Regions from separate parts of the Massilia sp. PAMC28688 genome, predicted to be linked through region 1. Evidence: predicted binding sites of a transcription regulator. Region 1 holds the regulator's gene; the other holds the start of a gene.
What was found. The regulator sigma-54, encoded in region 1, starts transcription at its own class of promoters, with help from an activator protein. The targets are predictions, from matches to a motif close to TGGCANGNAANCTGCTTT.

Region 1 (15,260 bases):
TTCGTGCGCATGACTCCTGACGGCAAGCCGCGCTACCTGTTCCATGGCGAGCGCCTCACGCACCGGCCGCACAGCGACGTGTCCATCGTCGAGCGGCCGATCCTGAAGAACCTGACCCCGGGCGCGCCGCCCATGACGGCCAGGGCCAACAGCGCGCGCATCCGGCACCAGGACAACGAGGTGGACCTGCTGGGAAATGTCGATATCAGCCGTCCGGCATCGGCCACCACGCGCGCAATGCAGATGCAGACCGAGGCGCTGACAGTGCTGCCGGACGAAGACCGCATGAAAACGGACCAGCAGGTCAAGATGACAATGGGCAGCGCCACCATTACCGGCATGGGAATGCAGGCCAACGACGCCACGCGCCAGATCACGATGGGCCGCGGCAGGATGGTGTATCCGCCACCGGCGGCGCGCTAGCATCGGGCAAGACCAAACAAACAGACTGACAAGAACATGAAAAAAATTATCGCAATCGCCGTCATGGGGCTGGCCATGCTGTCCGCCTCGGCCGAAAAGGCAGACGCGGGCAAGACCGCCGTGATCGACTACACCGACCTGGTGGTCGATGAAGTCAACCAGACCACCATCCTGACCGGGAACGTCATTGTGACCAAGGGCACGCTGGTGCTGCGCGCCGAACGGGTGGTCATCAAGCGCACGGCCGACGACTACATGCAGATCACCATGACCAGCAACGGTGGCAAGCCTGCGACCTTCCGCCAGAAGCGCGACGGTGGCCCCAATCTGTGGGTGGAAGGGGAGGCGGCGCGCATCGAGTACGACGAGCGCAGCGCCCTGGTCAAGCTGTTTTCCGGCGCCCGCATTCGCCAGCTGGAAGGCACGCGCCTGACTGACGAAATCCAGAGCGAATACATTTCCTACGACAGTCTGCGCGAGGTATTCACGGCCCGCAATGATGCCAGCGGCGCCAGCAAGCCTGGCGGCGGCCGCGGACAATTGATCATCGCCCCGCGCCGGCCGCGCGCCGCAACGGAGACGCCTGCGCAGGCTCCGGCTCCGGCTCCGGCTCCGGCTCCGTCACAGTCGCCGGGGACCTGAGCATGGAACCGAAACGCTGCGGCAGCACGCTGATCGTTCGCGGGCTGCAGAAAAGTTATGGCAAAAAGCTGGTGGTGCGCGACGTCTCGCTGCAGGTGGAGTGCGGCGAGGTCGTGGGCCTGCTGGGCCCCAACGGCGCCGGCAAGACCACCTCGTTCTACATGATCGTGGGCCTGGTGCCGTCGGACGCGGGCAGTATCGATATCAGCGGGGTCGATATTTCGACCATGCCGATTCATCGCCGCGCCACGCTCGGCCTGTCCTATCTGCCGCAGGAGGCTTCGGTGTTCCGGCGCCTGACAGTGGAAGAAAACATCCGCGCCGTGCTCGAACTGCAAAAGGTGGATGGCAAATCGCTCTCCAAGACCGAGATCAACGAGCGCCTCGACAACCTGCTGGCCGACCTGCAGATTGAAAAGCTGCGCGAGAGCCAGGCCATGTCGCTCTCCGGCGGCGAGCGGCGGCGCGTGGAAATCGCGCGCGCGCTGGCGACCAACCCGCGCTTTGTCCTGCTCGACGAGCCGTTTGCCGGCGTCGACCCGATTGCCGTCATCGAGATCCAGCGCATCGTGCGCTTCCTGAAAGAGCGCGGCATCGGCGTCTTGATCACCGACCACAATGTGCGCGAGACGCTTGGCATCTGCGACCGCGCCTACATCATCAACCAGGGTGCGGTGCTGGCGTCGGGACGGCCAGACGACATCATCGCGGACGAATCGGTACGGCGCGTCTACCTTGGTGAACACTTCCGCATGTAAGCGATGAAACAGTCACTTCAACTACGCACCTCGCAGCACCTGGCGCTCACGCCGCAGCTGCAGCAGTCGATCCGGCTGCTGCAGCTGTCCACGCTGGAGCTGCACCAGGAACTGGAGCAGCTGCTGACCGACAATCCGCTGCTCGAACGCCTGGACGATCCGCTTGACCACTCGGTACGCCTGCTGGCCGACGGCGCCATCGGCAGCAATGCCACGCCGGGCGAAGCGGCGCCGGAGCCGGGCGCCCAGGATGCACCGGCGCCGGCCGAAGCGGAGGGTGGCGATGCGCCGGACAGCGAAGCGCCGCAGGGACCGGAAGGCGACGCCGACTGGGGCGAACAGACCCGTGCCAAGGGCTCGGACGATGAAGACTCGCGCCCGCAGCTGGAAGCGTCGTCGACCACGCTGCGCGAGCACCTGATGGAGCAGATGCGGGTAACGGTGAGCGAAGGGCGCGACCGCGCACTGGTGGAGCTGATCATCGATGCGCTCGACGACAATGGCTACCTGACCGAAACGCTGGAAGAGATCCACGAACGCCTGCCGGCCGAACTGGAGATCGACTTCGACGAAATGAAGACCGCGCTGGCGCTGCTGCAAAGCTTTGACCCGGTGGGCGTGGGGGCGCGTTCGGCCTCGGAGTGCCTGTGCCTGCAGATCAAGGCCATGCCGGGCGTACCGCTGGTCACGCGGCGCATGGCCCTGGCCATCGTCGACAAGCACCTGGCCTGGTTCGCGCAGCGCGAATTCAACAAGCTGAAAAAGGCCCTCGACTGCGATGACGAAGACCTGCGCGAGGCGCAGGCCGTGATCCGCCAGTGCAATCCGCATCCGGGCGCCGTGTTCGCGTCGGACGTGTCGGACTTCGTGGTGCCGGACGTGATCGTGCGCAAGGCCAAGGGCGGCTGGTCGGTATCGCTCAACAATGAAGTCATGCCGCGCCTGCGGGTGAACAATATGTATGCCAGCCTGCTCAAGCAGGGCAAGGGCGAAGGACAGATGAGCGCGCAGCTGCAGGAAGCGAAGTGGCTGATCAAAAACATGCGCCAGCGTTTCGACACCATCCTGCGTGTTTCGGAGGCAATTGTTGAGCGCCAGCGCAATTTCTTTTCGCACGGGGCGGTTGCCATGCGCCCACTTGTGCTGCGCGAAATTGCTGATACACTTGGTCTGCACGAGAGCACCATCTCTCGTGTCACCACGCAGAAATACATGCTGACCCCGCACGGCATGTTTGAGTTGAAGTACTTTTTCGGCAGCCACGTCGCCACCGAAGCGGGGGGAGAAGCATCCTCGACGGCGATTCGCGCGCTGATTGTGCAATTGACAGGAGCAGAAGACCCTAAAAATCCATTATCCGACAGTAAGATTGCGGACATGCTGGGGGAACAGGGTATGGTCATTGCGCGCCGGACCGTTGCCAAATACCGGGAAGCGCTCAAAATCCCGCCCGTCAGTCTCCGAAAGTGTCTGTAGATTGCAGTATTGCCTGGCAATGCCAGGTGGTAAGCCTTGTTCCTCTGCGCACGCGCATGAACTGAAAGTGACACCATCTTTAGGAGTGTGTATGAATCTCACAATTAGCGGACATCATCTCGAAGTGACACCAGCCATCCGTGAATACGTACAAGCCAAGCTCGAGCGCGTAAAGCGCCATTTCGACCAGGTGATCGATATCGCCGTGATTCTCACCGTCGACAATCTCACTGAAAAAGAAAAGCGCCAGAAGGCCGAAATCAATCTGCGCCTGTCCGGCAAAACTGTCTATGTGGAAAGCCTCTCCCACGACCTGTACGCGGCCATCGACTGCCTGGTCGACAAGCTCGACCGCCAGGTCATGAAGTACAAGGGCAAGGTCCAGGACCACAATCACCAGGCCATCAAGCACATGCCTGAAGAGCAGAGCCCGGAAGCGGTGTAACTGCACCGGGTTCCACAGCCAAAGGCGTCCGCGAGGGCGCCTTTTTGCTGTTCGCGGTCAGCATCCGGCGCCCTGGTCAGGTGCGGGCCCGGGCGGCTTGCCGGAAGCAATTGGTGGCGCTCCAGTGCGGCGGTAAAATAGCGCTCTTTTCTCTTTCCTACTGCCTGCCATGAGCACATACGTCCTGCATCGCGTTGCCGACCGAACCGGCATCATCACCCTCGACCGCCCGAAGGCCCTCAATTCGCTGTCGCTGCAGATGGTGCGCGACCTGACCGCCATCCTGGAGGCGTGGCGTGACGACGCCGGGATCGATGCGGTGGTCATCGGCAGCAGCAGTCCCAAGGCGCTGTGCGCCGGCGGCGACATCCGCTTTTTCCATGAGTGCGGTCATGCCACGCCCATGGGAGGCAGCGCGCTGCTGGAAGACTTTTTCACCGAGGAATACGCACTCAACCACCTGATCCACTTGTATCCCAAGCCTTACGTGGCCTTGATGGATGGCGTGGTCATGGGGGGCGGCATGGGCATTGCGCAGGGCGGCCCGGATTGCCGCATCCGCATCGTGACTGAAAAAACCAAGATGGCCATGCCGGAAGTGAACATCGGCCTGTTTCCCGATGTGGGGGGCAGCTACTTCCTGTCCCGTGCGCCGGGGCAGCTGGGCAACTACCTGGGGCTGACGGGGCTGACCATCGGTGCGGCCGATGCGCTGTACGTGGGACTGGCCGACCTGTTCGTGCCGCACGAGCAGATGGCAGCGCTTGGCGCGCTCATCGACGCCACGCCAGGGGCGCAGCTGCGCGAGGCGATCAGCAATTTTGCGGCGCCGTTTGCTGGACAGTCTGGCAGCAGTGAACTGGCAGCAGCGCGCGCTGACATCGACCGCCATTTCGGCGCCCCGTCGGTCGCCGCCATCATGCTGTCGCTCGAAGGCGACGACAGTGCCTTCGCGCAAAAGGCGCTGGCCGCCATGCGCCAGCGTTCACCGCTGATGATGTGCGTAACGCGCGAACTGCTGGTACGCGGTGCCGGCCTCGATGTGGCGGGCTGCCTGCGCATGGAACGCACCATGGTGCGGCACAACTTTGAACACGGCGAAGTGCTGGAAGGCGTGCGCGCGCTGGTGATTGACAAGGACAATGCGCCGAAGTGGAATCCGCCGACTTTGGAGCAGGTGAGCGAGGACATGGTGGCGCGCTTTTTCATGCCGGTGTGGCCGGACAGCGCGCATCCGCTGCGGCACTTGCAAGGCTGATCTTCAAGGGGGCGGCCCCTGCGGACTGTGGCGGGCGGACTAGCTCTGTTCGCGATGACGCAGTACCACGCGCTCGGTCGGGCTGAAGTAGGCGGCCAGCCTTTCGGCCATGTACACCGAGCGATGCTGCCCGCCGGTACACCCTACCGCCACCGTCAGATAGCTGCGGTTGTCGGTCTTAAATGACGGCAGCCACTTGGCGATAAAGGCGCGGATATCTTCCAGCAATTCGGCGGCGCTGGGCTGCGCGTCGAGGAAGGCAATCACCGGCGCGTCCATGCCGGTCAGCGGCCGCAGCGTGAGGTCGTAGTAGGGATTGGGCAGCGCACGCACGTCAAACACGAAGTCCGCGTCCAGCGGCACGCCCAGCTTGAATGCAAACGACTCGAAGAACAGCGTGATGGGCGCGCGCTCAATGGCCACCAGCTCCTTGATCCAGGCGCGCAGTTTGTTGGCCGACAGTTCGGAGGTGTCGATCACATGTCCCAGCTGCTCGATGGCGGACAGCCGTTCGCGCTCTTCCAGGATGCATTCGATCAGGGTGCGGCGCGAGGCGGGATTTTCGTCGGGCCGCAGCTGGTGCGACAGGGGATGGCTACGCCGCGTTTCGGAAAAGCGCGCTACCAGCGAATGGGTATTGGCGGTCAGGAACATGACCTTGACGTCGTGCCCATCGTCCTTAAGCATGCGGATATTGGCCGGCAGCTCGACCAGCGATTGCGCGCTGCGGGCGTCGACTGCCACCGCCAGCGACTCGGTACCGTCGGCAATGAGCGCGCTTACCAGGCTTGGCAGCAGGGCGGGCGGGAGATTGTCAACGCAGTAGTATCCAGAGTCCTCAAGTACCCTGACAGCTACTGACTTACCTGAACCGGAAATACCTGTAATGAGAACAATGCGCATGCCCTTGATGATACCGCATGCGGCCATTTTCTGTTTGGACGCCGCGCGAGCGCCTGGGGCCCGTGTCTTGCAAGCAGGGTGTTGATTATCGTGACAATTGCGCTTCGCTTGCGCGTGCAACTGTCGGCCGATCGGTCCACTGTGTCGGCACCGAACCGCAGCATGCTAGTCATCGCAGCGGCGAAGCTGTTGTAGCGAGGCTGAAACCGCATGCCAATCTCGTTTGCCGCAAAGTTTCACGATTTTCCCGCTGCTAGTATTTCCCCTCGGCATCGACGGGCGTGGCGTTGGCGCTTGAGCCGGCCTGGGTGCACAAACGACAATGGGGAAATGTCTGTGAATATAACGCATCGATCGATCGCCATTGTGCTGTTGGCTAGCCAGCCTGCTGCCGTGTGGGCCGATGACGCTTCAGGGGCCGCGGTGCCGGTGGTGCAGGTGACGGGCGCGCAAAGTGATGCAGAGGCACGGCGCCAGTTCGTCGCCGGGAAGATCATTATCGGGCGCAAGCGCATCGAGGAAAGTGGCGTCCGCAAGGTCGAGGACATGCTCCGGCGCGAACCGGCCGTGACCGTAAGCAGTGACGGGCGCATCGGTCTTCTCAACATGCCCGGCTATACCCAGATACTGCTCGACGGGCAGGCGCCGGTCGGGCGTTCCCCCACCGAGCTTGACCTGGTCAGTGTCGAAAAGATCGAAATTGTCAAATCCAGCATGGCGGAGTACGGACCCTTTGGCGTTGCAGGGACAATCAACATCATCACCCGCAAGACGACGCGCAAGACAGAGACCGAGATTGCTGCCGGCATTGAAACCACGGGTGGCGAGCCCAAGGTGACGATGGACCTGTCGCGCAACAGCTCAGTGCAGGGATCGCCATTGCGGTACAGTTTTCAGCTTTCCGCAGAAGCGGGCTCCGGGCTGGAGCGCAGCAACATCAGCGAGTCCATTGCCGTTCGCGGTCAGTCCGACCAGCTACGCTGGCATGGTCAAAGCGACGGCAAGTCGCGCCAGGAAATGCTGTCCGGGTCGATGGACGTGATTTGGCAGCGCGCCGATGACGAAACGCTGACGCTGTCGCCTTCGATTGCCACCATGATAGACAAGAATGCCGCGCGCGATATTCGTCTGCCGGCTAGTGGCGTCGAATCCGCCGACACTGCTTGGGACCGGATACGGCTGGACATGTTGCGGGTGCCGGTGCGATGGGAATCCAAGCTGTCAAGTACCAGCAAAGCCGACGTGTCGGTAATGACCGCCTTTATCCGGTCGAACAGTGCAAGCAGCGGAATCGATGCAATTGCAGGCGCGCGAGGATCCGAGTGGCTTAGCCTGGACAAGCGACGCGGTGGCAGTCAAGCGCTCGACATGTCGTACCGAACGCGTCTGGCGAACGGGCACAACGTGAAATTGGGTTCGACAATTCGCCATATGAGACAGGTCATCCGTCATCGGTACGAACTTGATGGGGCCCGCGCATCTGCTTTCGATCTGCTCGGCGCGCGCAGCGCATGGCGCAACCGCAGCTTTCGCGTGTTTGTGCAGGATGAGTGGGAACTGAGCGAGAAGGTCGATGTCAATGCCGGTATGTCGGCCCAGGCCACCGATATCCAGGTAAGCGAGAATCGCTATCAGGTCAGGAATGAATCGCGGATACTCTCGCCCTCCCTGCATTTGTCGCGCAAGATTGGCAAGGACGATGCCAATCACCTACGCTTGAGCATCGCGCGCAGTTTCAAGGAAGTGGAAGAAGACGATTTGTCTGCGCATCCGGAAATTCACCCGCTCGCACCGTGCATTTCGGCTGCCTCCTGTGGCCCCAATTCAGCAGCGACGGCTGACAAGGTGGGAAACGCCATTTTGCGCCCGGAGCGGGCCCTGGGTATGACCGCATCATACGAGCATGCCATTGGCGCCGGCAGCCATGTCAATGTGGAGCTGTACAGCCGCCAGATCGATGACAAGATGGGCAAGGAAATTATCCTGCTGAGTGTCCCCTGGTCGGCGGATCCCCGCCATGTCATCCGGCCGGCCAATCTTGGTGATGCCCGTAGTTTGGGGCTGAGCGTGGAGATGGAGCTGGCGCTGCGCGACATTGCCGCAGAGGCGCCCAAACTGGCCATCCGCGGCAGTGCGGGGATCGCAGAATCGACGGTGTCGAACGTACCGGGTCCGGAAAACAAGCTGGATCGGCAAACACCATGGAATGCAAAGCTGGGCAGCAGCTACAGCATGGAAGGTTTCCCGATTACGTTCGATGCCGATGCATCGTGGGCCCCTTCGGTGTGGATCCGCACAAGCGCCGTGGAGAGAATCTATGTTGCGCGGGTCTTCACTTTCGAGGCCAGTGCCAAATGGCAGATGACGCCGGATCGCCGCTTGATTGTGGGAATGCGTTCTGCTTCGCCACGGACCCGCCACACCATTCATCAATATATTACTAATGATGAGCGCGTCAGCCGCTACGATGACTCTCGTAGATTTTCCACCATACGCGTGCAGTTCGAGAGCAGTCTGTAATCAATACTTCGCCACAAGGAATACCATGACAAGCAAAACCAAGCGCGTGCTATTGGACGCGGTGGCGATGGCGGCCACCATTGCTGCCGCCATCGCGGTCGGATGGCAGGTGCCGTCACTGTATCAAAAATTTCAGGGAATGGACAATGAGCGCCGCGGCGACTTCGCCCAGCACGTCACGCAGCATCGGCACAGGCTCACGCTGTATGGCACCACAACTTGTCCAGCCTGTGCGCATGCCCGGGCGCATTTAGTCAAAGCCGGCATTCCATTTAATGACCAGGTTATTGATCAATCAGATGCTGCAAAGCAAATGTATCAAAAGCTCGGCGAGCGCAGCGTGCCGATATTGGTATCAAAAACCGAATTGCTGATCGGCTATAACGCCGCGGCTTACGACCGGTTGGTAAGTCGCTGAAGCTCTTTAAAACTACGATAGGAATGGTCATGAAAAAATATCTTGTACCTTTTTTAGTCATCTTCAGTGTCGCGACGGTGACGGCACAAGCGGGGAAGCCAGAATTTGATGCTTGTGTTAAGCGATGCATGCCGGAAGTAAAAGATAGGGCCGAATGTAATCGGATTTGCGAGCCGTTCATTAGCAAATAGCGCTGATTGCACGACTATGAACTAATTCTTACGGGAGATTAATGTCGGAAACGCTGATACGATCATTATGAAGGTCCCTTAACTCAAGAATGGAATTCAATATGAACCGTCAGTTTTTTGCAAAAATGGTGATCGTTATTACTTGCGGCTCTGCATCAGCGGCACAGGCAGCGAAAGTGTGGGACCTTCACTGCTTTTTAAAATGTACGACAGCAAAGACCAAGATCAGCGATAAGATTTGCAATTATATTTGTACCACTGATTACAAGTAAATCGTTGCTGGAAACTTGAGGCCGCGGACATCTCATCAGTCCACTGGCCTCCGGGACGATTCGTCGCCCAACTTAGCCTGCCGCTAATCCCCCGACATCGCCTGCCGCTGGCGCTCCATGAATTCCTGCAGCGTATCGATGCCGCGCAACTGCAAAATGGTGTTGCGCACCGCCGCTTCGAGCAGCACCGCGATGTTGCGGCCGGCAGCCACGGGAATGACCACCTTGCGCACCGGCAGGCCCAGCACGTCTTCCGTCGGGAACAGGAACGGCAGCCGTTCCACTTCCTCTTCCAGCGCACTGCGCCGCACCAGATGAACGATCAGTTTGAGCCGCATCTTGCGCCTGACTGCCGTTTCACCAAAGATCGCCTTGATGTCGAGCAGTCCCAGCCCGCGCACTTCCAGCAGGTTCTGCAGCAATGGCGGGCAGCGGCCCTCGATCATGTTGGGCGCAATGCGCGAAAACTCCACCGCATCATCGGCCACCAGGCCATGGCTGCGCGAGATGAGTTCCAGTCCCAGCTCGCTCTTGCCCAGACCCGAGTCGCCCGTGATCAGTACCCCGACCCCCAGCACGTCCATGAAGACGCCATGCATGATGATGCGCTGGGCCAGTTTTTTGGACAGGTACACGCGCAGGAAGTCGATGACCTGCGCCGCCGGCAGGGGCGTGGAAAACAAGGGAATGTTCTGCTCGTCGCAGATGGCCAGGATGTCGGCAGGCGTCTCCAGACCCTGCGCAATGATCAGTGCGGGCGGGCCGCCTGCAATCAATTCGCCAATCACATGGCTGCGCGAACCGCTTTTGAGGCGGTGATAATAAGTGAGCTCCTGATGGCCAAACACCTGGATCCGGCCGGGGTGGATCAGGTTCAGGTGGCCGACCTGGTCGGCGGCGGACGCAACGTCCCCCGAGATCAGGCGTTCGCCGCCCGGAAAGCCGGCGAACCAGCCCAGCTGCAGGCTCTCGCGATTATCGTCGTACAGACGTTGAATGGTCAGCGGGGTTTGCAGCATGGACGGGCTTTTTCAGAGAGTGAAGGCGGCGGTGCCGCCCGGCACGCAAAGTTTAACCCAAGGCCTGCAGGCTTGGTTGCCAATTGGTGATGCGCGCATGGACCGACTTCGGGTCCGGATCATTGGTTAAGGCTGTGCGGAAGGCATCATCCGAAAACATCTCGGCAATTTCCGACAGAATCTCCAGGTGCTGCTGCGTCACATGATCGGGAATCAGCAGGAAAAACAGCAGGTTGACGGGCTGGCCATCGGGCGACTCGAAGGGGATCGGTTCGGCCAGGCGCACGAAGGCACCCAGCGGCGACTTGAGGCTCTTGCTGCCCTTGATGCGGCCGTGCGGGACCGCGACGCCATGGCCGAGCCCGGTTGAGCCAAGACGCTCGCGCGCGAACAAATTATCGGAGACCGTGGAACGGGCAATGCCGCAGTTGTTCTCGAAAATAAGACCCGCCTGTTCAAAGGCGCGCTTCTTGCTGGACACTTCGAGATCGAGCAACACGTTCTCAAGCGACAGGATTTTGCTGAGGTTAGTCATAACACTAAGTCGTATGGTGCGACGCACAAAGGTGCTTGCGAGCCAGAATTATAGGCCTGTTTTTCGTCACTGACATTCAAATTCGTCGCTCGCGCTCTGGCACGCAGATTGTTCTTTTGAAAGATGCATGGCAAATCGGGTAACACGACAAGCGAATCAGGCCTCGCCCGGCACTGTCACTCGCAAAAACCCGGTTATCTCCATGTTCTACAATACAATCGCCAGTAGATTCGCACGCGGACCGGATTTTCCCCGGAAGGAAACCCCCGCAGGCTGAATGTCCGACGGCGTTGTTTTATTGTAAATCACACCCCATCTTCCTGCCTAACATATTCCTGTGCGGCAATCCCGTCAAGCGTGCGTGATGTCGTGCTTGAGTCTCCTCAACTATTGCCTTGCCGTGCGCAGATTAGCCGGTGGCGGGCCGCTGAAGTTGCTGCGCCAGGGATTGATGTCCAGTCCGCCGCGCCGCGTGTAGCGGGCATACACGGCCAGCTTGGTGGGCGCGCATTGGCGCATGATGTCGACGAAAATGCGCTCCACGCATTGCTCGTGAAATTCGTTATGTTCACGAAAGCCGATCAGGTAGCGCAGCAAGCCTTCTTCATTGATCTGCGGTCCCACGTAGGAAATGGATATGCTGGCCCAGTCCGGCTGTCCCGTGACCAGGCAGTTGGACTTGAGCAGATGCGATACCAGCGTTTCTTCCACCGGCGCTTCGTCACTGGCTGCGCTCAGCAGGGACGGGGAGGGCGAGTACTGGTCGATATCGATATCGAGGCGGTCGATCAGGGTGCCCTCGAGTTCACCCATGCGGACCCTGTCGAACGTTTCTGGCAGCGTGAGCACAATGTGCACCGGCGCGCCAAAGCCGGCCGACAAATCTTCGCGCAGCAGGGCCAGCAGGGCGTCCGTGTTGGCCAGGCGCGTCTGGTTGAAGGAATTGAGATACAGCTTGAACGACTTGGACTCGATGATATTGGGCGAGTCGGCCGGCGCGGTAATGGTGGCAATGGCCACCTGCGGCTTGCCGCGCATGTTCAGCCATGACAGTTCATACGCGTTCCAGATATCGACGCCGAAAAACGGCAGGCGGCCCGTCAGCTGCAGCTCATCGCGCTTCTGCTGGCGCGGAATAGGGAACAGCAATTCCGGCGCGTAAGACGTCTGGTACGCGGCGGTTTTGCCCAGTGGCGATTGATCAGCGGTATTGCTCATGCGTGGTGCTTTCTTGACTTATGAATTGCCCAGGAACAGTTTGTACACGGGATTGGCGCTCTCATCCCAGTGGCGATAGCCGAGCGTGGTCAGGAACAGGCGGAAGGCATCCATTTCGGCGGGCGGCACTTGCAGGCCCACCAGGATGCGTCCGACGTCGCCGCCCTGGTTACGATAGTGGAACAGGGAGATATTCCAGTTCGGCGCCATGCTGGCCAAAAAGCGCATCAGGGCGCCGGGCCGCTCGGGGAACTCGAAACGATACAGCAGCTCGTCCTGTGCCAGCGCGCTTTTGCCGCCCACCAGGTGGCGGATGTGAAGCTTGGCCAGTTCATCGTGGGTGAGGTCGAGCGTCTTGAAGTCATTCTCTTCAAAGGTGCGTGCCAGCACGCCGGACTCCCCGCGGCTGGCAATCTGCACGCCGACGAACACGTGCGCCTCGCGCGCATCGCTCACCCGGTAATTAAACTCGGTGACATTGCGCGGGCCAATCAGCTGGCAAAAGCGCTTGAAGCTGCCGCGCTGCTCGGGAATGGTCACCGCGAATACCGCTTCGCGCGCTTCGCCCAGCTCCGCGCGTTCGGCCACGAAACGCAGGCGGTCGAAATTCATGTTGGCCCCGCACGCCACCGCGATCAGCGTCTCGTTGCGCACCGGGTTTTTCGACAGCGCAGAGCGCTCGACGTATGCCTTGGCACCGGCCACGGCCAGCGCGCCCGATGGTTCCAGGATGCTGCGCGTATCCTGGAACACGTCCTTGATGGCAGCGCAGATGGCATCGGTATCGACGATGATGATTTCGTCCACGTACTGGCGCGCCAACCGGAAGGTTTCCTCGCCCACCAGGCGCACCGCGGTGCCGTCGGCGAACAGGCCCACGTCCGGCAGTGTCACGCGCTCGCCAGCCTTGATCGAGCGCGCCATGGCATCCGAATCCAACGACTGCACCCCGATGATCTTGATGTCGGGCCGGATCTGCTTGACGTAGGTGGCCACGCCGCTGATCAGGCCACCGCCGCCAATGGCGACAAAGATGGCGTGGATCGGACCCGAATGCTGGCGCAGGATCTCCATGCCGATGGTGCCCTGGCCGGCGATCACGTCCGGGTCGTCGAAGGGATGGACAAAGGCCAGCTTCTGCTCCTTTTCCAGCGTGAGCGCGTGGTTGTAGGCGTCGGTGTACGAGTCGCCATGCAGGATCACTTCCACCGCCGCGCCGCCGAAGGACTTGACGGCATCGACCTTCACGCTTGGCGTGGTGGTGGGCATGACGATCACGGCGCGGCAGCCAAGGCGCGCGGCCGACATGGCCACGCCCTGCGCGTGGTTGCCGGCGGAGGCGCAAATGACACCGCGCTTCAGCTGCGCCGGCGGCAGGTTGGCCATCTTGTTGTAGGCGCCGCGAATCTTGAAGCTGAAGACATCCTGCATGTCCTCGCGCTTGAAGTAAATGCGGTTCTCAATGCGCTGCGACAGCTGCGGCGCCAATTCCAGCGGCGTTTCGGATGCCACGTCGTACACGCGCGCGGTCAGGATTTTCTTCAGGTAGTCGATAGTCATAGTCTGCTGAACAATGTGATTCTTGGGCCGGCGTAGCCGGATCGCGATGTTGTTGACGCTGGACTGAATTGTCGGCTGATGACCGAGGCGTGCAGTGCGATGCGCCAGCCCGGGTGGCGGGCGGGACGAATCGTGTCGATGCTATACATTTTCCTCATTATAATGGACCGGTCCTGTTGCCACCGAAGCAGCCATGTTCAAATTCCCTTCAACCATGCCGTTTTTTGCCGTGCCCGTGCAGCACGTGCCTTGCCATGATTGAAAGCGCTGTCCTGTGGCTGCTCAAGCTGCTCTCGGCGCCAGCAGTAGGGCTCAGTTCCGTCTTTGTCATTTCATTCGTGTCGGCCACCCTGGTGCCGCTGGGATCGGAGCCGGCCGTGTTTGCGGTCGTGAAGGGCAACAGCGCCATGTTCTGGCCGGCGATTTTGGTGGCAACGCTCGGCAACACTCTTGGCGGGGCGCTCGACTACTTCATTGGCTACCGCGCCAAAAAGGCTTTTGCCAAGGAGCGCGAAAGCCGCTGGTTTGGCTGGCTGGCGCGCTATGGCGCCAAGACCATGCTGCTGTCGTGGCTGCCCGGGATTGGCGACCCTCTGTGCACGCTGGGCGGCTGGCTGCACCTGCCGTTCTGGCCCAGCGTGGGCTACATGGCCATCGGCAAATTCATGCGCTATCTCACCATGACCTCCGCGCTGCTTTATATCCCCGACGGTTTCTGGAAAGACTTGGCGCGTCTGCTGGGTGGCTAAGACGGGCGCAGGTAGCGCTAAGTGCGGCGCGACACTGTCACTCCTGCCCGCCAGTTTCGACCATGCAAGCCATGACGTAATGGACTGACGCAGTGGTCAGACCACTTGGACTGACGCAGTGGTCAGACCACTTGGCGGAAAAGGCTGAGTCGAGAGGTAGGAATGCTTACCGCCGCTGCGGCGCCGGGGCATGAACACCAATTGTGTCGCCCAAAACATTGTTTTCGCCTCGTTTAAGTGGTCTGACCCTGGTATAAGGAAATTAATTTGGGGACGGGCGGGACTGACGCAGTGGTCAGACCACTTGGCGGAAAAGGCTGAGTCGAGAGGTAGGAATGCTTACCGCCGCTGCGGCGCCGGGGCATGAACACCAATTGTGTCGCCCAAAACATTGTTTTCGCCTCGTTTAAGTGGTCTGACCCTGGTATAAGGAAATTAATCCGGTGGATGGGCAGGTGTGTGATGTTGGCAGCCGGATACTGTACAAGCTTTGCCTTTCGATGAAATCAGGCAAATAAGTACGATGTCAAATTGGTAAATGGCAAAATTTGTTCGACCGATTGGATAGTCAGGCAAATAATTGGTGGCGGGATGATTGCTTCTGTCTATGTTGAAATGCCCCGCCGGGCAACGTTGTGCAGCGCAATACGCTAGAATGGACCTCCCACAGGGTCAGTCCACCGAGTCCACACCACATGAACGCCCCCGCACAAATCACCGCCTTGCTGGCGGATACGCCGAACGGCCACGCAGCCACCCGCCTGCGCGAAATCCCGTATAACTACACGTCCTTCTCCGACCGCGAAATCGTGATCCGGCTGCTGGGCGAGTCGTCGTGGGAGCTGCTCGACGAATTGCGCGGCTCGCGCCAGA
Region 2 (15,260 bases), 620 kb from region 1:
GCCGAAGCGGCCGGCCTGACCGGCAAGGGCATGCTCGGCAACGGCGATCCGGCTGCCGTGGTGTACAGCTTCACGCTGATGGAGCGCGGCGAAAACGTGAACTATCTGCGCGTGCAGACCGATAACTACGACCAGCCGCTCGATATCAATGAGGGCGCCAAGCTCGATCTCGGCTCCACCGCCAAGCTGCGCGCGCTCGTCACCTACCTCGACATCGTCGACCAGCTGCACAAGCGTTTTTCCGGCATGGAGGTGGCCGAGATCAGGAAGACCGTGGTCGACCCCAAGGACTTGATGACCCAGTGGGCCATGGCATACTTTTCGGACCTGCCAAAAGATGGGCCGCGCGACTTGCCTTCCATGCTCGCGGCCGCGCTGGACCGTAAATATTCGGCCAGCCCCCACGAAGGCTTTTTCACCGGCGGCGGCCTGCACACCTTTGGCAACTTCAGCAAGCTCGATGACCGCAAGATCATGTCGGTACGCGACGCGCTCAAGAGTTCGACCAACCTCGTATTCGTGCGCATGATGCGCGATGTGGTGCGTTACTACATGTTCCAGCTCCCCGGTTCGTCGGCGGCCCTGCTGCAGGACGCGGACGACCCGCGCCGGGCCGAATACCTGGCCCGCTTTGCCGACCGTGAAGGCCGCGAGTTCCTGACGCGCTTTTATAACAAGTACCGCGGCAAGAACGCGGCCGAGTCGGAAAAAGTGCTGCTGGCCAGCCTGCGCCCCACGCCGACGCGCCTGGCGGCGGTACACCGCACGGTGCGGCCGGAGGCGACGCTGCAGCAGTTCAGCGCCTTCATCCACGACAATCTGCCATCGGCCAACGAGGTGCCGGAAGAGCGCATTGCCCGCATGTACGAGCAGTATTCGCCGGCCGCCATGTCGCTGGCCGACCGCGGTTACGTGGCCACCATTCATCCGCTGGAATTGTGGCTGGTCGGTTACCTGCGCAGCCATGACAAGGCCAATTTCGCCGACGTGGTGGCGGCCAGCGTCAAGGAGCGCCAGCTGGTCTACGCCTGGCTGTTCAACACGCACCGCAAGCATGCCCAGGATCGCCGCATTGCCGGCCTGTTGGAAGTGGAAGCCTTCCTCAAGGTCCACGCGCAGTGGAAGAAGATGGGTTATCCCTTCGATTCGCTGGTGCCCTCGTATGCCACGACCCTGGGGGCGTCGGCAGACCGGCCGGCATCGTTGGCCGAGATGATGGGCATTATCGTCAACAATGGCGTGCGCAAGCCGGTCGAGCGCATCGATTCGCTGCACTTTGCCAAGGGCACACCTTACGAAACGCTGGTGCGGCATGCCAAGCCGCCGGCGGGCGAGCAGGTCCTCTCGCCTGACGTGGCGCGCGCGGTGGCCGATGCCATCCGCGGCGTGGTGGCCGAGGGTACCGCCAAGCGCGTCAAGACTGCCTTCCAGCTCAAGGATGGTTCGATCATCGCAGTCGGCGGCAAGACCGGCACCGGCGACCAGCGCTTTGAAGTCTACGGCGCCGGCGGCCGCCTGATCGAGTCGCGCTATGTGAACCGGTCGGCGACCTTTGTCTTCAATATCGGCGAGCGCTTCTTCGGCAGCATGACGGCGTATGTGCAGGGTCCGAAATCGGCCGACTACGACTTCACCAGCGCCCTGCCGGTGCAGTTGCTGACCGTGCTGGCGCCGTCGCTGATGCCGCTGATCGAGCCGCCGGCCAAGCCGAACGGCCAGACCTGCGTGCGCTGACGTTCCGGCAGCCGGCCCTCGGGGCAGGGACGGCTGCCGCCTGGTGCGCAATCCTAGGGCGCCAGTTTCAGCTTCATGCCGTGATGCGACGCGACAAAGCCCAGCTTTTCATAAAAGCGTAAGGCATCCGGCCGCTCCCTGTCGGTTGTTAGCTGCAGCATCACGCAGCGGCGCGCGTTGGCGCGCGCAATCGCATGCTCAAACATGCGCGTCCCCACGCCGCTATTGCGTTCAGACGATGCGATACGCACCCCTTCAATCAGCGCCCGCCACGAGCCCCGGTACGTGAGATAGGGGATGAAGGTCAGCTGCATCACGCCGACAACCCGATCTTCTATCGTACACACGATGAGCTCATTGTTTGGATCCGCGCTGATTGCGCTGTATGCAGCGTAGTACGAGGAGGGAAGAGGCTGGGCGGGACTTTCGCGCCGGGCCCCGAGCGGGTCATCGGCCAGCATGGCCACGATAGCGGGAATGTCACTTTTCGTGGCGGGTCGAAATACCGGTGAATGCATGCGCGGCTTCTCTGTGTGATGCAGGATTGCCTAAAATACCACATCGCGCCCGGCCCGCCAACAGCTGGGATCTTCTGCGCTCACGCAGGCTGCAAGTGTCCACGGACCGTGCCCCGGGCCTGGCGCTGCACGTGCAGCTTGCATATTGGCCGGTTTGTTGGCATTGTCCCGCTCCATGAAACCATTGCAACGCGCCATGTCGAAAATCCGGAAGTTCACCCAGTTCTCGTTCCGGGACCTGGTCGCCGCGACCGGTCCCACTATCCTCATCATCGCCGCCCTGTGCCTGCTGGCCTATGTGCTGGTCGATCCCACCCCGCCGCGCCACGTCACGCTGGCCACGGGTCAGGAAAACAGCGCCTATGAAGAGCTGGGCAAGAAATACGCGGCCGCGCTGGGCCGGCATGGCATCAAGGTGACACTGGTGCGCTCGCTCGGTTCGCAGGAAAATCTGCAGCGCCTGCAGGAGGGGAAGGTCGATATCGCCTTTGTCCAGAGCGGATCGAGTGATGGACGGGGCGGCGCCGACCCCCGGCTGCAGGACCTGGTGTCGCTGGGCAGCCTGTTCACCGAGCCGGTCTGGCTGTTCCTGCGCGAGCCGGTCAAGGCAGCGCAGATCAAGGACCTCAAGGGCTTGAAAATCAATGTGGGGCCGGAAGGCACCGGTGTGCCGCAGCTGTTTCGCAAGATTCTGGACCTGAACGGAATTGAGCCCGATGAGGTCACCCTTGGCGCGCTCGAAAACACCCCGGGCACGATGGCCCTGCTCGACGGCAGCATCGACGGACTGGTGTTTTCGTCGGGACCGGAGGCGCTGATGGTGCAGATGCTGCTGCAAACGCCCGGCATCCGCCTGTTCAACTTTGACCAGGCTGAAGCCTATGCACGGCGCCTGCCATTCCTGTCGCACGTGGTCCTGCCGCGCGGGATCGTCGATGTGGGACGCGACTTGCCGGCCCAGGATTACCACCTCATCGCGCCCACCGCCACGCTGGTGGCGCGCGAGCAGCTCCATCCGGCCCTGGTGGACCTGTTCGTACAGGCGGCTACCGACATCCACGGCGGCACCGGCTGGTTCCAGCAGCAGGGCCAGTTCCCGACCGAGCGGTATACCGAAATTCCCGTGTCGCGCGACGCCGCCAAGTTCTACAAGGATGGACCGCCGCTGCTGCAGCGCTACATGAGCTTTTGGATGGCCAATTTCCTCGACCGCATGTGGGTTGTGGTGGTGGCGCTGGCGGCGTTGCTGCTGCCCCTGTCAAAGGTGGTGCCGCCCTTGTACGTGTGGCGCATCCGCTCGCGCGTCTACCGCTGGTATGGCCAGCTGCGCACGGTGGAGCAGGAACTGGAGGCGGCGCAGGCGGCCGGCCATCCGGAGCTGGCCAAGGGACTGCTTCAGCGCCTCGACGAGATCGAGGAACTGGTCAACCAGATTTCCATTCCGCTGGCCTTTGCCGACGGCCTGTACGGCCTGCGCAGCCACATCAACTTCGTGCGCCAGCGGGTCAAGGGCGTGCTGGCGGCCGGTGACGCTGCGGCCGCTGCGAAAGACGCCGCGCCGGCCTGATCAGGCCCCATTCCAGGGCAAGCCTGCATGGCACCAGCCGCCCACGCTCTTGCGATGGCCCAGCTGGTCCTTGTCCCCTTCGAACCCTTCCAGGATATCGTAGCTGTTGGCATAGCCATGCTCGGTGGCCAGGGTGGCCGCGTGGCGCGAGCGCACGCCGGAGCGGCACAGGAACAGCAGCACGTCATCCTTCCCGGCCACACTTTCAAGCTGGCGCATGAAGTCGGCGTTGGGGACATTGCCGGGATAGGTAAACCATTGCACCGCGCCGTGCTGCGCCTCGGGCAGGCAGACGCGCCCGACCCAGTCGCGCTCGGCATTGGTGCGCACGTCGATCAGCTTGACGCGCCGGTCTTGCTGGACCAGCGTGAATGCTTCCTGCGGCGTGACCGCACCGGCATAGGCGCCGGCCGCACGCTGCCTGGCGGCGTCCAGAATGTGTTCAATGTTGCTCATGTCAGGCTCCGTGGTGATTGTGAAACGTCTGCGCGCACCATCCGGATGCGTTTTCGCCATTTTCGTGCATTCTGCATCAAAAGAGTGCATTCTCTTATTTCCGCACCATGACAGTGCACCTGTTGATATCGCGAAAGATCGATATCAAATCAGGAATACTGGAGTTTAGGGTCAATTGCGGGCAGGTTCAACGATCAAGTGGCTATAAGGGCATGCTTTTTTGGCTGGCATGCTTTCTGCTATCATCCCCCTTGAGTTTTGTCGCACGTCGGCAAGCCCCCCATTTCAATTAGGAGAGTAACGCATGGCAATGACCGCCGCAGAAGTCTTGAAAATGGCAAAAGACAACGAAGTCAAGTTCGTTGATTTCCGCTTCGCCGACACCCGTGGTAAAGAACAGCACGTGACCGTGCCGATTTCCCACTTCGACCTGGACAAGTTCGAGTCGGGCCATGCGTTTGACGGTTCCTCGATCGCCGGCTGGAAGGGCATTGAAGCATCGGACATGATCCTGATGCCAGACCCGAACACCGCCAATATCGACCCGTTCATGGAAGAGACCACGCTGTTCATGCAGTGCGACGTCATCGAGCCTTCCGACGGCAAGGGCTACGACCGCGATCCGCGCTCGATCGCCAAGCGCGCCGAAGCCTACCTCAAGTCGACCGGCATTGGCGACACCGCCTTCTTCGGTCCTGAGCCGGAATTCTTCATTTTCGATTCCGTGCGCTGGAAGATCGACATGTCTGGCTGCTTCGTCAAGATCGATTCGGACGAATCGTCCTGGGCCACCGACAAGAAGATCGAAGGCGGCAACAGCGGCCACCGTCCAACCGTCAAGGGCGGCTACTTCCCGGTGCCACCGGTCGACTCGTTCCAGGACATGCGTTCGGAAATGTGCCTGATCCTCGAAGCGATGGGCATCCCGGTTGAAGTGCACCACCACGAAGTGGCCGGCGCCGGCCAGAACGAAATCGGCACCAAGTTCTCGACCCTGGTCGAACGCGCCGACTGGACCCAGAACATGAAGTACGTGATCTGGAACGTGGCCCACAGCTACGGCAAGACCGCCACCTTCATGCCCAAGCCTATCGTTGGCGACAACGGTTCGGGCATGCACGTGCACCAGTCGATCTGGAAAGACGGCAAGAACCTGTTCGCCGGCGACGGCTATGCCGGCCTGTCGGAAGATGCACTGTTCTACATCGGCGGCATCATCAAGCATGCGCGCGCCCTGAACGCCATCACCAACCCGGGCACCAACTCGTACAAGCGCCTGGTGCCCGGCTTTGAAGCACCGGTCAAGCTGGCCTACTCGGCACGCAACCGCTCCGCCTCGATCCGTATTCCGCACGTGGCCAATCCAAAGGGCCGCCGTATCGAAACCCGTTTCCCGGACCCGCTGGCCAATGTGTACCTGTGCTTCGCCGCGCTGCTGATGGCTGGCCTCGATGGCATCGCCAACAAGATCCACCCGGGCGAGGCAGCGTCGAAAGACCTGTACCACCTGCCGCCGGAAGAAGACGCGCTGATCCCGACGGTGTGCGCCTCGCTGGAAGAAGCACTCGATGCACTCAACAAGGACCGCGAATTCCTGACCCGCGGCGGCGTGTTCAGCGACAGCATGATCGATGCCTACATTGAACTGAAGATGCAGGACGTACAACGCATGCGCATGACCACCCATCCGGCCGAATTCGACATGTACTATTCGCTGTAAGGGACAAGGTGATTGCCAATGCGTTAGCACCTGATATCGGGCTGCTATCGTAAGTGTAAGCACCGTGTAAAAAACGCGGGGAAAGCAACGGCTTTCCCCGCGTTTTGCATTGGATGTTGTATATTCGGGTTGAACTTACTTTCTGCACGGACAAACCGTGATGCATGCCATGGAGACCACACTGACTAGCCCATCTGCTTCGCGACCGTCCGCTGCGCGCCTGTTGGCCATCGTGGCCGCATTCGGCCTGGCCCTGGCGCAGCTGCCGGCCCAGGCCCAGATCTACCTGTGCGTCGACGCCAGCGGCACGCGCGAACTGACCGACCGGTACAAGCCGGGCTGCAAGTCGCTCGACATCGCCAGCAGCATTCCCGCGCCGTCGGGCGGCGCGCGCCGTGCTTCGGCGCCGCCACGCGCGGCCGCGCCGGCGGCCACGCCGTCCGACTTCCCGCGCGTGGACACGTCGCAGCAAAGGGCGCGCGACAATGACCGGCGCGAGATCCTGCTGGAAGAAATGCGCGCCGAAGAAAAGCGCCTCCAGGATCTCAAGACCGAATTCAAGGGCGGCGAGCCAGACCGTCTTGGCAGCGAGCGCAATTACGCCAAGTACCTGGAACGGGTGGCCAACCTGCGCGAGGCCATCGGCCGCTCGGAAAAGAACATCGAGGCGCTGCAGCGCGAAATCGCGGCCATCAAATGAACGACACCGCGCCGCTTGACCTGGCGCAGGTGGCGGGGCTGGACCTGCTGGCCTCGAGCGTGCTGCTGCTGGGGGCCGATGGCTTGATCCTGTATGCCAATGCGGCGGCCGAGAACCTGCTGGAAGTATCGAGCCGCGCACTGCTGCGCCAGCCGCTGGCAAGCGTGTTTGCCAATTCCCACGAACTTGACAGCCTGTGCACCCAGGCGCTGGCCCACCAGTATGCGGACCTGCGCCAGGACCTGACGCTGGAACGCAATGGCAAGGCGCCGCTGCATGTGCACAGCATCGTCTCGGCCACCGGTGACGGCCAGGACATCGGTTTGGTGATCGAACTGCGCGAGAACGTGCAGCAGTTGAAGCTCGATCGCGAAGAGCGCATCCTCGACCAGAGCCAGGTCAACAAGGAACTGGTGCGCAACCTGGCCCACGAAATCAAGAACCCGCTGGGCGGCATCCGCGGCGCGGCCCAGCTGCTCGAACTGGAACTGCCGCCGCTGCACCTGACGGCGCTGCGTGAATACACCCAGGTCATCATCAAGGAAGCGGACCGGCTGCAGACCCTGGTGGACCGCCTGCTGGCGCCGCACCGCCGGCCGCACATTGTCGGCGACGTCAATATCCATGAAGTGTGCGAGCGCGTGCGCAGCCTGATGCTGGCCGAGTTCCCCAGCGGGCTGACCATCCGGCGCGATTACGACGCCTCGATTCCCGAATTCAGGGGCGACAAGGAGCAGCTGATCCAGACCGTGCTCAATATCGCGCACAACGCCGCCCAGGCCCTGTGCGAACGCATCGCCGCCGGTGACGCCGAGATCATTTTCCGCACCCGCGTGGCGCGCCAGGTGACGCTGGCCAAGGTGCGCTACGGGCTGGCATTAGACTTGCATATCATTGACAATGGACCTGGCATTTCGCCCCAGATCCGCGACCGCATTTTCTACCCGCTGGTATCGGGCCGGGATGGCGGCAGCGGCCTGGGGCTGACACTGGCGCAAACCTTCGTGCAGCAGCACATGGGTGTGATCGAGTGCGAAAGCCGGCCCGGACTGACCGATTTCAGGATCCTGCTGCCGCTGCCGTGATGCGAGGCGCGCGGGCAGGGTCCAGGATCGCAGTCCGTGTACATCGTCATTCACCAAGAAAAGCACGCATACATGAAACCAATCTGGATAGTCGATGACGACGCCTCGATCCGCTGGGTGCTGGAAAAAGCCCTGGCGCGCGAGAACCTGGCCACCCGCAGCTTTTCCAATGTGCGCGACGTCATGACGGCGCTCGAGGGCGAAACCCCGCAAGTGCTGGTGTCGGACATCCGCATGCCCGGCGAATCGGGGCTCGACCTGCTGCAGACCGTCAAGAGCGCCCACCCCGGCCTGCCGGTCATCATCATCACCGCCTTTTCCGACCTTGATTCGGCCGTGGCCGCGTTCCAGGGCGGCGCCTTTGAATACCTGGCCAAGCCGTTTGACATCGACAAGGCGGTGGAACTGATCCGGCGCGCACTGGAAGAGAGCCTGCGCGAAACCAGTGTCGAATCCGGTCCCGCGGACACCCCCGAAATCCTGGGCCAGGCGCCGGCCATGCAGGAAGTGTTTCGCGCCATCGGGCGCCTTTCGCAGTCCAACGTCACGGTCCTGATCACGGGTGAGTCGGGCACCGGCAAGGAGCTGGTGGCGCGCGCGCTGCACAAGCACAGTCCGCGCAACCAGCAGCCCTTCATCGCGCTCAATACGGCAGCCATCCCCAAGGACCTGCTGGAGTCCGAATTGTTCGGCCATGAGCGCGGCGCGTTCACCGGGGCCCAGACCACGCGCCGCGGGCGCTTCGAGCAGGCTGAAAACGGCACCCTGTTTCTGGACGAGATCGGGGACATGCCGTTCGACCTGCAGACACGCCTGCTGCGGGTGCTGTCGGACGGCCACTTCTACCGTGTGGGCGGGCACCAGCCCATGAAGGCCAATGTGCGCGTCATCACGGCCACCCACCAGAACCTGGAGCAGCGCGTGCGCGACGGCCTGTTTCGGGAAGACCTGTTCCATCGCCTGAACGTGATACGCCTGCGCCTGCCCAGTTTGCGGGAGCGGCGCGAAGACATCCCCATCCTGGTGCGCCACTTCCTGGTGCAGAGCGCGCGCCAGCTGGGCGTGGAGACCAAGCGCATGAGCGAGGCTGCCATGCAGTTCCTGGCCAGCCTGGATTTGCCGGGCAACGTACGCCAGCTGGAAAACCTGTGCAACTGGATCACCGTGATGGCGCCGGGCCAGACGGTGGAAGTGAAGGACATGCCGTTCGAACTGACCCAGGGGCAGGAAGGCGCGGCAGCGGCGCCGGAGGCGGCGCCGCTGCCGGCCGGGCCCGGGGTGCCGGCACCGCGGCGCGTGGCGGGGGAGGGCGCCGAAGGCTGGGTGGGGCTGCTGGAACTGCAGGCAGCGGGCATGCTGGCCCTTGGCCAGTCGGACATCATGGACACGCTGGGGCGCCAGTTCGAGTCGGCGCTGATCAAGACAGCGCTCAAGCACACGCACGGGCGCAAGAACGACGCGGCCGTGCGGCTGGGGATAGGGCGCAATACCATCACGCGCAAGATCGCTGAACTGGGGATTGATGGCGCCAAGGACGAGTAGAACTGCGCCTGCTGGTGTAAGCTTGCGCCTGCACTGGTGCGGGCAACTGCGCGTGCACCGATGCTTCCCGCCAGCTTTACACCACGGACCCCTATGTTGATCAACTGCGTCGCCTACCAGGAAGGCAAAAAACTGTCGGACATTACGGTCGAAGCCATCAGCGATTACCTCGCCATGCCGGGGACCTTTGTCTGGGTCGCCCTGCGCGAGCCGGAGCCGGACGAACTGGCCGTGATGAAGGAAGAATTCGACCTGCACGAACTGGCGGTGGAAGACGCCATGCGTGGCAATCAGCGGCCCAAGATTGAAGAATATGGCGAGTCGCTGTTTGTCGTCATTCATTCGGTGGAGCTGGCCGGCGACGAGCTGAATGTGGGCGAAGTCGATATTTTCGTGGCCGAGAACTATGTGCTCTCATCGCGCAACAACGTCAACCGCGGCTTTCTGGGCGTGCGTGCGCGCGCCGAACGCGAGCCGCACCTGTTGGGCAAGGGATCGTCGTTCGTGCTGTACGCGCTGATGGACGCCGTCGTCGACCGCTATTTTCCGGTGGTCGACATGCTGGAATCGGAGCTGGAGAAAATCGAGGACCGCATCTTCATCAAAGGTTCACAGCGGGCCAACATCGAGCGCCTGTATGAACTCAAGCGCAAGGTGCTGGTGCTGCGCCATGCCGTCGCGCCCATGCTCGACGCGGTGGGCAAGCTGCATGGCGGACGGGTGCCCGCCTTCTGCTTCGACACCCAGGAATATTTTCGCGATGTGCAAGATCACCTGTACCGCATCAGTTCTTCGCTCGATACGATCCGCGAAACCATCTCCACGGCGATCCAGGTCAACCTGTCGATGGTGGCCATTGACGAAGGAGAAGTGAACAAGCGGCTGGCGGCGTGGGCGGCGATTTTCGCCGTGTTCACGGCGTTCGCGGGCGTGTGGGGCATGAACTTTGAATTCATGCCCGAGCTGAAATCGCGCTGGGGCTACCCGCTGGCGATCAGCTTCATGTTTGGGCTGTGCGGCTACCTGTATTACCGGTTCAGGAAATCTGGCTGGTTGTAGCGCCGCTGCGCTGCGGAAAATACTTTCCCTATACCAGGGTCAGACCACTTAAAAGGGGAAAAATCAATTTCCTTATGCCAGGGTCAGACCACTTAAAACGCAAAATTGCAACAATCCATTCAATGTTGGCAATTGCGGAGCAGTGGCCGGTAAAAAGTCGGTGCCGCTCCGCCTATTGCAAAGAAAATTCAACCCAATCCAAATGCCTCATGGCGCGTCGGAAGTGACCATATGCAAGGCGAATAAAAATGTGTTTAATAGATTCAACATCGCAATTTCCCATACTAAATCATTGTTGAATTAGGCATAAATACGGGTGTCTGTAATCGGAAACCGTTGCTTTTGGCTCGATTTAGTGGTCTGACCCTGGCGTGAGGCAATTGATTTTTAAGCGTTTAAGTGGTCTGACCCTGGTGGAAGGAAATGTTCGGGGGAAACGTTATGTCGCGCGGCCTGCCAGTGACAGCGCGACCGCTTCGGCAACCTTGATGCCGTCCACGGCCGCCGACAGGATGCCGCCAGCGTAGCCGGCACCTTCACCGGCCGGGAACAGGCCGCGCGTATTGAGGCTCTGGAGGTCCGCGTCATTGCGCTTGATGCGGATCGGCGAAGAGGTCCGCGTTTCCACGCCCGTCAACAGCGCGTCTTCCTGGTAGTAACCCTTGATCTGCTTGTCGAACGCTGGGAAGGCTTCACGCAGCGCAGCAATCGCGTACTCTGGCAGCGCGCCCGCCAGATCCGTCAGGTGCACCGCCGGCTTGAGCGAAGGAATCACGCTGCCCAGCGCGCGCGAGGCGCGGCCCTTGACGAAGTCGCCCATCAGCTGCCCGGGCGCGTCGTAGGTGCTGCCGCCGAGCACAAAAGCGCCTTCTTCCAGCCGTCGTTGCAGGGCAATGCCGGCCAGCGGGTGACCCGGATAGTCCTGCTCAGGGGTAATGCCCACCACGATGGCGCTGTTGGCATTGCGCTCGTTGCGCGAATATTGGCTCATGCCATTGGTGACCACCCGCCCCGGCTCCGATGCGGCCGATACCACCGTGCCACCCGGACACATGCAAAAGCTGTACACGGACCGGCCACTGCTGGCATGGTGGACCAGCTTGTAGTCGGCCGCGCCCAGGATCTTGTTGCCGGCGTTGGGGCCGAAGCGGCACACGTCAATCAGCGACTGCGGATGCTCAACCCGGAATCCGATCGAAAATGGCTTGGCTTCCACGTAGACGCCCCGCGCGTGCAGCATTTCGAAGGTGTCGCGCGCACTGTGGCCAATGGCCATGACGACGTGACGGCTGGCGATGTGTTCGCCGCTCTCGAGCATCACGCCCCGGATCTGGCGCGCACTGCCGCTGCCTTCCACGTCGATGTCGACCACCTTGCTGGAAAAACGGTATTCGCCACCCAGGGCGATGATGTTCTCGCGCATCTGTTCCACCATTTTGACCAGGCGGAACGTGCCAATGTGCGGCTTGCTCACGTACATGATTTCTTCCGGCGCGCCTGCCTTGACGAATTCGGTCAGCACCTTGCGTCCGTAATGCTTGGGGTCCTTGATCTGGCTGTAGAGCTTGCCGTCGGAAAAGGTGCCGGCGCCCCCTTCGCCAAACTGCACATTCGACTCGGGATTGAGTTCGCGCTTGCGCCAGAAGCCGAAGGTGTCGACCGTGCGTTCCCGTACGACCTTGCCGCGCTCGAGGATCAGGGGCCGCAGGCCCATCTGGGCCAGGATGAGCGCCACGAACAGGCCGCAGGGACCGGTGCCGATCACGATCGGGCGCTCGTTGCGGTCGTGCCCTTGTGGTTGCTGGCCGCCGGCGACGAACTTGTAGCTGGTATCAGGCGAGGGCATCACATTCGTGTCGCCGTGTCCAACGGCCTGCAGCGCCAAGGCTTCATTGCTCACCATGACGTCGACAGAATAAATCAGCACGATGGCGTTTTTTTTGCGCGCATCGTAACTGCGTTTAAACACTGTGAAGTCAATCAATTCGGCGTCGGCGATGTGGAGGCGGGCCAGGATGGCTTCCTTGAGAGCCGACGGCGGATGATCAAGGGGAAGCTTGATCTGGTTAATTCTCAGCATAGGGTTGATTTCGAAAAGGGTGTACTGGGCAGGGCCGATCCATGCAGGTCGGCCATTTTACCGTGTCGGGGGTACGAGGGGAATATGCAGGTGGATACAGGCGGGTCGTGCACGAACGCCAAACCCAACACGACGCACCGCACTGCGCCTTATATGTATCTTTACCTGCCTTTTGATACAGATTGCGGCCCGAGTGTTGTTTCTTTGCGTAATAAAATTATGACAGGTTTGACATATATAGAAGCCGTATGGTTCCATGTGCAACTTGAATATTATTTATTTCGTAGACAATATTCGACGCAAACACCCACGAGGTGGCTTTTCGTAATCCCTGTGTGGATGTGAGAGACACGGAGATTGTACAAGGTAACTTTACCCAAGCAGATCTACCGAAACGCATAATTAAATTAGGAAAACACATGTTGAGAAAAACCGTTTTAGTCCGCGCCCTGGCCATTGCTTTCAGCGCGGGTGCACTGGGTGCGGCCGTTACCCCGGCTGCAATGGCGCAATCGAACGCGACCGGCACCATTTTCGGCAAGGTCGCCCCTGGCGCCGATGTCCGGATCGTGATTGAAAACAATCAGATCGGCATCCGCCGTACCATCACCCCGGACGCCCAGGGCCGGTTCCAGGCCACGTCGCTGCCTACGGGCACCTACACAGTCAAGCAGATGAAAGGCGAAGCCGTCGTCGCGACGTCGGAAGTCGACGCCCGTCTCGGTCAAGGCAGTGAAGCTGTCTTCGTCAGTACCGATAGTGGTGTTCAACGCGTGGAAATTTCTGCCGTCCGCCGGACCATTGATGTGTCGAGCACCAACAATGGTGCTTCCTTCAACGCCCGTCAGCTGGCAGCGCTGCCAATTGGCCGCAACGTTGAGTCGATTATCCAGTTGGCACCGAACACCACCCGCGCCGACTCGCGCTTCTCGGGCGGTGCTTCCTTCGGTGGCGGCGCCGCTTCAGAGAACTCGTACTATATCAACGGTTTTCCGGTCGTCAATCCACTGACCGGACTGGGTGCCTCGCAGCTGCCGTTCGGCGCGATCCAGGAAGCGCAGGTCCTTACCGGCGGCTTCGGCGCCGAGTTCGGCCGTTCGGTCGGCGGCGTGGTCAACATCATTACCAAGAGCGGCACCAACACCTGGGAAGCCGGCGCCAACGTGACCTGGGCACCAAGGTCGTGGCGCGCAGATCCTATCGATTTCTACTACGCCAAGACGGGTGCGCCTTCCAACGCGACCACCGACGGCACCTTGCGTCTGGCGCGTGCTGAAAACACGCTCGAGACCAAGACCTATGGCGCTTACGTGGGCGGTCCGATCATCCAGGACAAGCTGTTCTTCTTCCTCGCTGGTGAGGCCATTAAAACCGACGAAGGCCTGGTAAATGGCTTCCGCGTCGGCACCTCGAATGCCCGCAACGGCTGGCGCGATCGCCAGACCGATATTAAGCGCTACATGGGTAAGCTGGACTGGAACATTGCCGAAAACCACCGTCTGGAATTTACCGCGTTAGGTGATACGCCGGAAGTGTCCAACCAGGACAGCGGCTTTGACTACGACACGCGCAAGCGCGTCGGCACTGTCACTTCGTCGGCCGTGCGTACCAACGTGGACAACAACGGCGGCGACGTCCTGATGCTCAAGTACACCGGCAATCTGACCGACGACCTGACCTTCACGGCCCTGACCGGCCGCAGTGAAGCGAAACACGAGAATGAGTTTACCGGCTACAACCCGAACCTGTTCTCGACCGTCTCGACCCCTGCCGATGCACCGGTGCCAGTGGCCAATCCGCAGGCGCTGACCGGCAACATCCTGGCGCCTGGTTCGAAAGACATTGTCAAGTCGAATCGTCTGGACCTGGAATACAAGTGGAACAACCACACGATCCGCGCAGGCGTCGACCAGAACAAGGTCACCTCGCTTAACGCCGGTGAATTCAAGGCCGGTGGGGGCACCTGGGCGTACTTCCGCACCGATACCCCGAATGCGCCGATCGACGCCACAGGCGGTACCATCCCTGCGCCTGCCAGCGGCGGCGGTTATGGCACCGATGGCTACTACGTATCCAAGCGCTTGTTCTCGACCGTGACCACCTCGTATGGCGAGCAAAGCGCGTTCTACATCGAGGACAAGTATCAGATCACCAAGGATGTCCTGATCACGGCCGGTATCCGCCGCGAAGGCTTCAAAAACCAGAATGACAGCAAGACCACGTTCCTGGACATGAAGGCCCAGATCAACCCGCGCCTGGCCGTGGCATGGGATGTGAACGGCGATTCGAGCTTCAAGGTATTCGGTACTGCCGGCCGTTACTCGGTGCCGATCCCGACCCACATCGCGGTGCGCGGCGCTGGCCGTTCGACCTACACCGATCAGTACTACACCTACACCGGCATCGACGCCAATGGCGCTCCGACCGGCCTGACACAGTTGACCGAACCGCTGAGCGGCAACAACGAGTTTGGCCAGGACAAGGTAGTGGCGACCCTGGCGGCGCTGGACATGAAGCCGTCGTATCAGGATGAATTGACGATCGGTTTTGAAAAGGCTTTCTCGCCTAACCTGAACTTCGGCGCCAAAGCAACCCATCGCCAGCTCAAGTCAACCATCGACGACTTCTGCGATGTGCGTCCATTCGAAGACTTTGCCGACCGCAATGGCATCACTTCGTACTTGAGCAATCCGTTGTGGGGCAACACCTGTCAGACCTTTAACCCAGGCCGTGACAACACGTTCTATGTTGACTTCGCCGGCACCGGTACCAACTTGACCAAGGTGTTCCTGACTGCTC

Region 2: a site for sigma-54 is predicted at 4,501-4,518, ahead of glnA (type I glutamate--ammonia ligase). Genes of this name have one in related genera too.

What each region holds. Positions count from the first base shown of each region.
Region 1 is NZ_CP080378.1:1,350,133-1,365,392, reverse strand. Features, by position in the region: gene lptC (LPS export ABC transporter periplasmic protein LptC) at 1-423, shown strand, start outside; gene lptA (lipopolysaccharide transport periplasmic protein LptA) at 460-1,065, shown strand; gene lptB (LPS export ABC transporter ATP-binding protein) at 1,068-1,823, shown strand; gene KY495_RS06055 (RNA polymerase factor sigma-54) at 1,827-3,299, shown strand; gene hpf (ribosome hibernation-promoting factor, HPF/YfiA family) at 3,391-3,744, shown strand; gene KY495_RS06045 (enoyl-CoA hydratase/isomerase family protein) at 3,914-5,002, shown strand; gene rapZ (RNase adapter RapZ) at 5,042-5,905, opposite strand; gene KY495_RS06035 (TonB-dependent siderophore receptor) at 6,242-8,425, shown strand; gene KY495_RS06030 (glutaredoxin family protein) at 8,451-8,843, shown strand; gene KY495_RS06025 (hypothetical protein) at 8,873-9,034, shown strand; gene hprK (HPr(Ser) kinase/phosphatase) at 9,390-10,325, opposite strand; gene KY495_RS06015 (PTS sugar transporter subunit IIA) at 10,378-10,860, opposite strand; gene queF (NADPH-dependent 7-cyano-7-deazaguanine reductase QueF) at 11,248-12,078, opposite strand; gene ilvA (threonine ammonia-lyase, biosynthetic) at 12,097-13,746, opposite strand; gene KY495_RS06000 (YqaA family protein) at 13,893-14,387, shown strand; gene KY495_RS05995 (FAD/FMN-binding oxidoreductase) at 15,083-15,260, shown strand, end outside.
Region 2 is NZ_CP080378.1:734,843-750,102, reverse strand. Features, by position in the region: gene KY495_RS03275 (transglycosylase domain-containing protein) at 1-1,734, shown strand, start outside; gene KY495_RS03270 (GNAT family N-acetyltransferase) at 1,788-2,252, opposite strand; gene KY495_RS03265 (TAXI family TRAP transporter solute-binding subunit) at 2,449-3,819, shown strand; gene KY495_RS03260 (rhodanese-like domain-containing protein) at 3,820-4,275, opposite strand; gene glnA (type I glutamate--ammonia ligase) at 4,580-5,995, shown strand; gene KY495_RS03250 (DUF4124 domain-containing protein) at 6,165-6,695, shown strand; gene glnL (nitrogen regulation protein NR(II)) at 6,692-7,780, shown strand; gene ntrC (nitrogen regulation protein NR(I)) at 7,853-9,322, shown strand; gene corA (magnesium/cobalt transporter CorA) at 9,416-10,381, shown strand; gene KY495_RS03230 (NAD(P)/FAD-dependent oxidoreductase) at 10,821-12,461, opposite strand; gene KY495_RS03225 (TonB-dependent receptor) at 12,881-15,260, shown strand, end outside.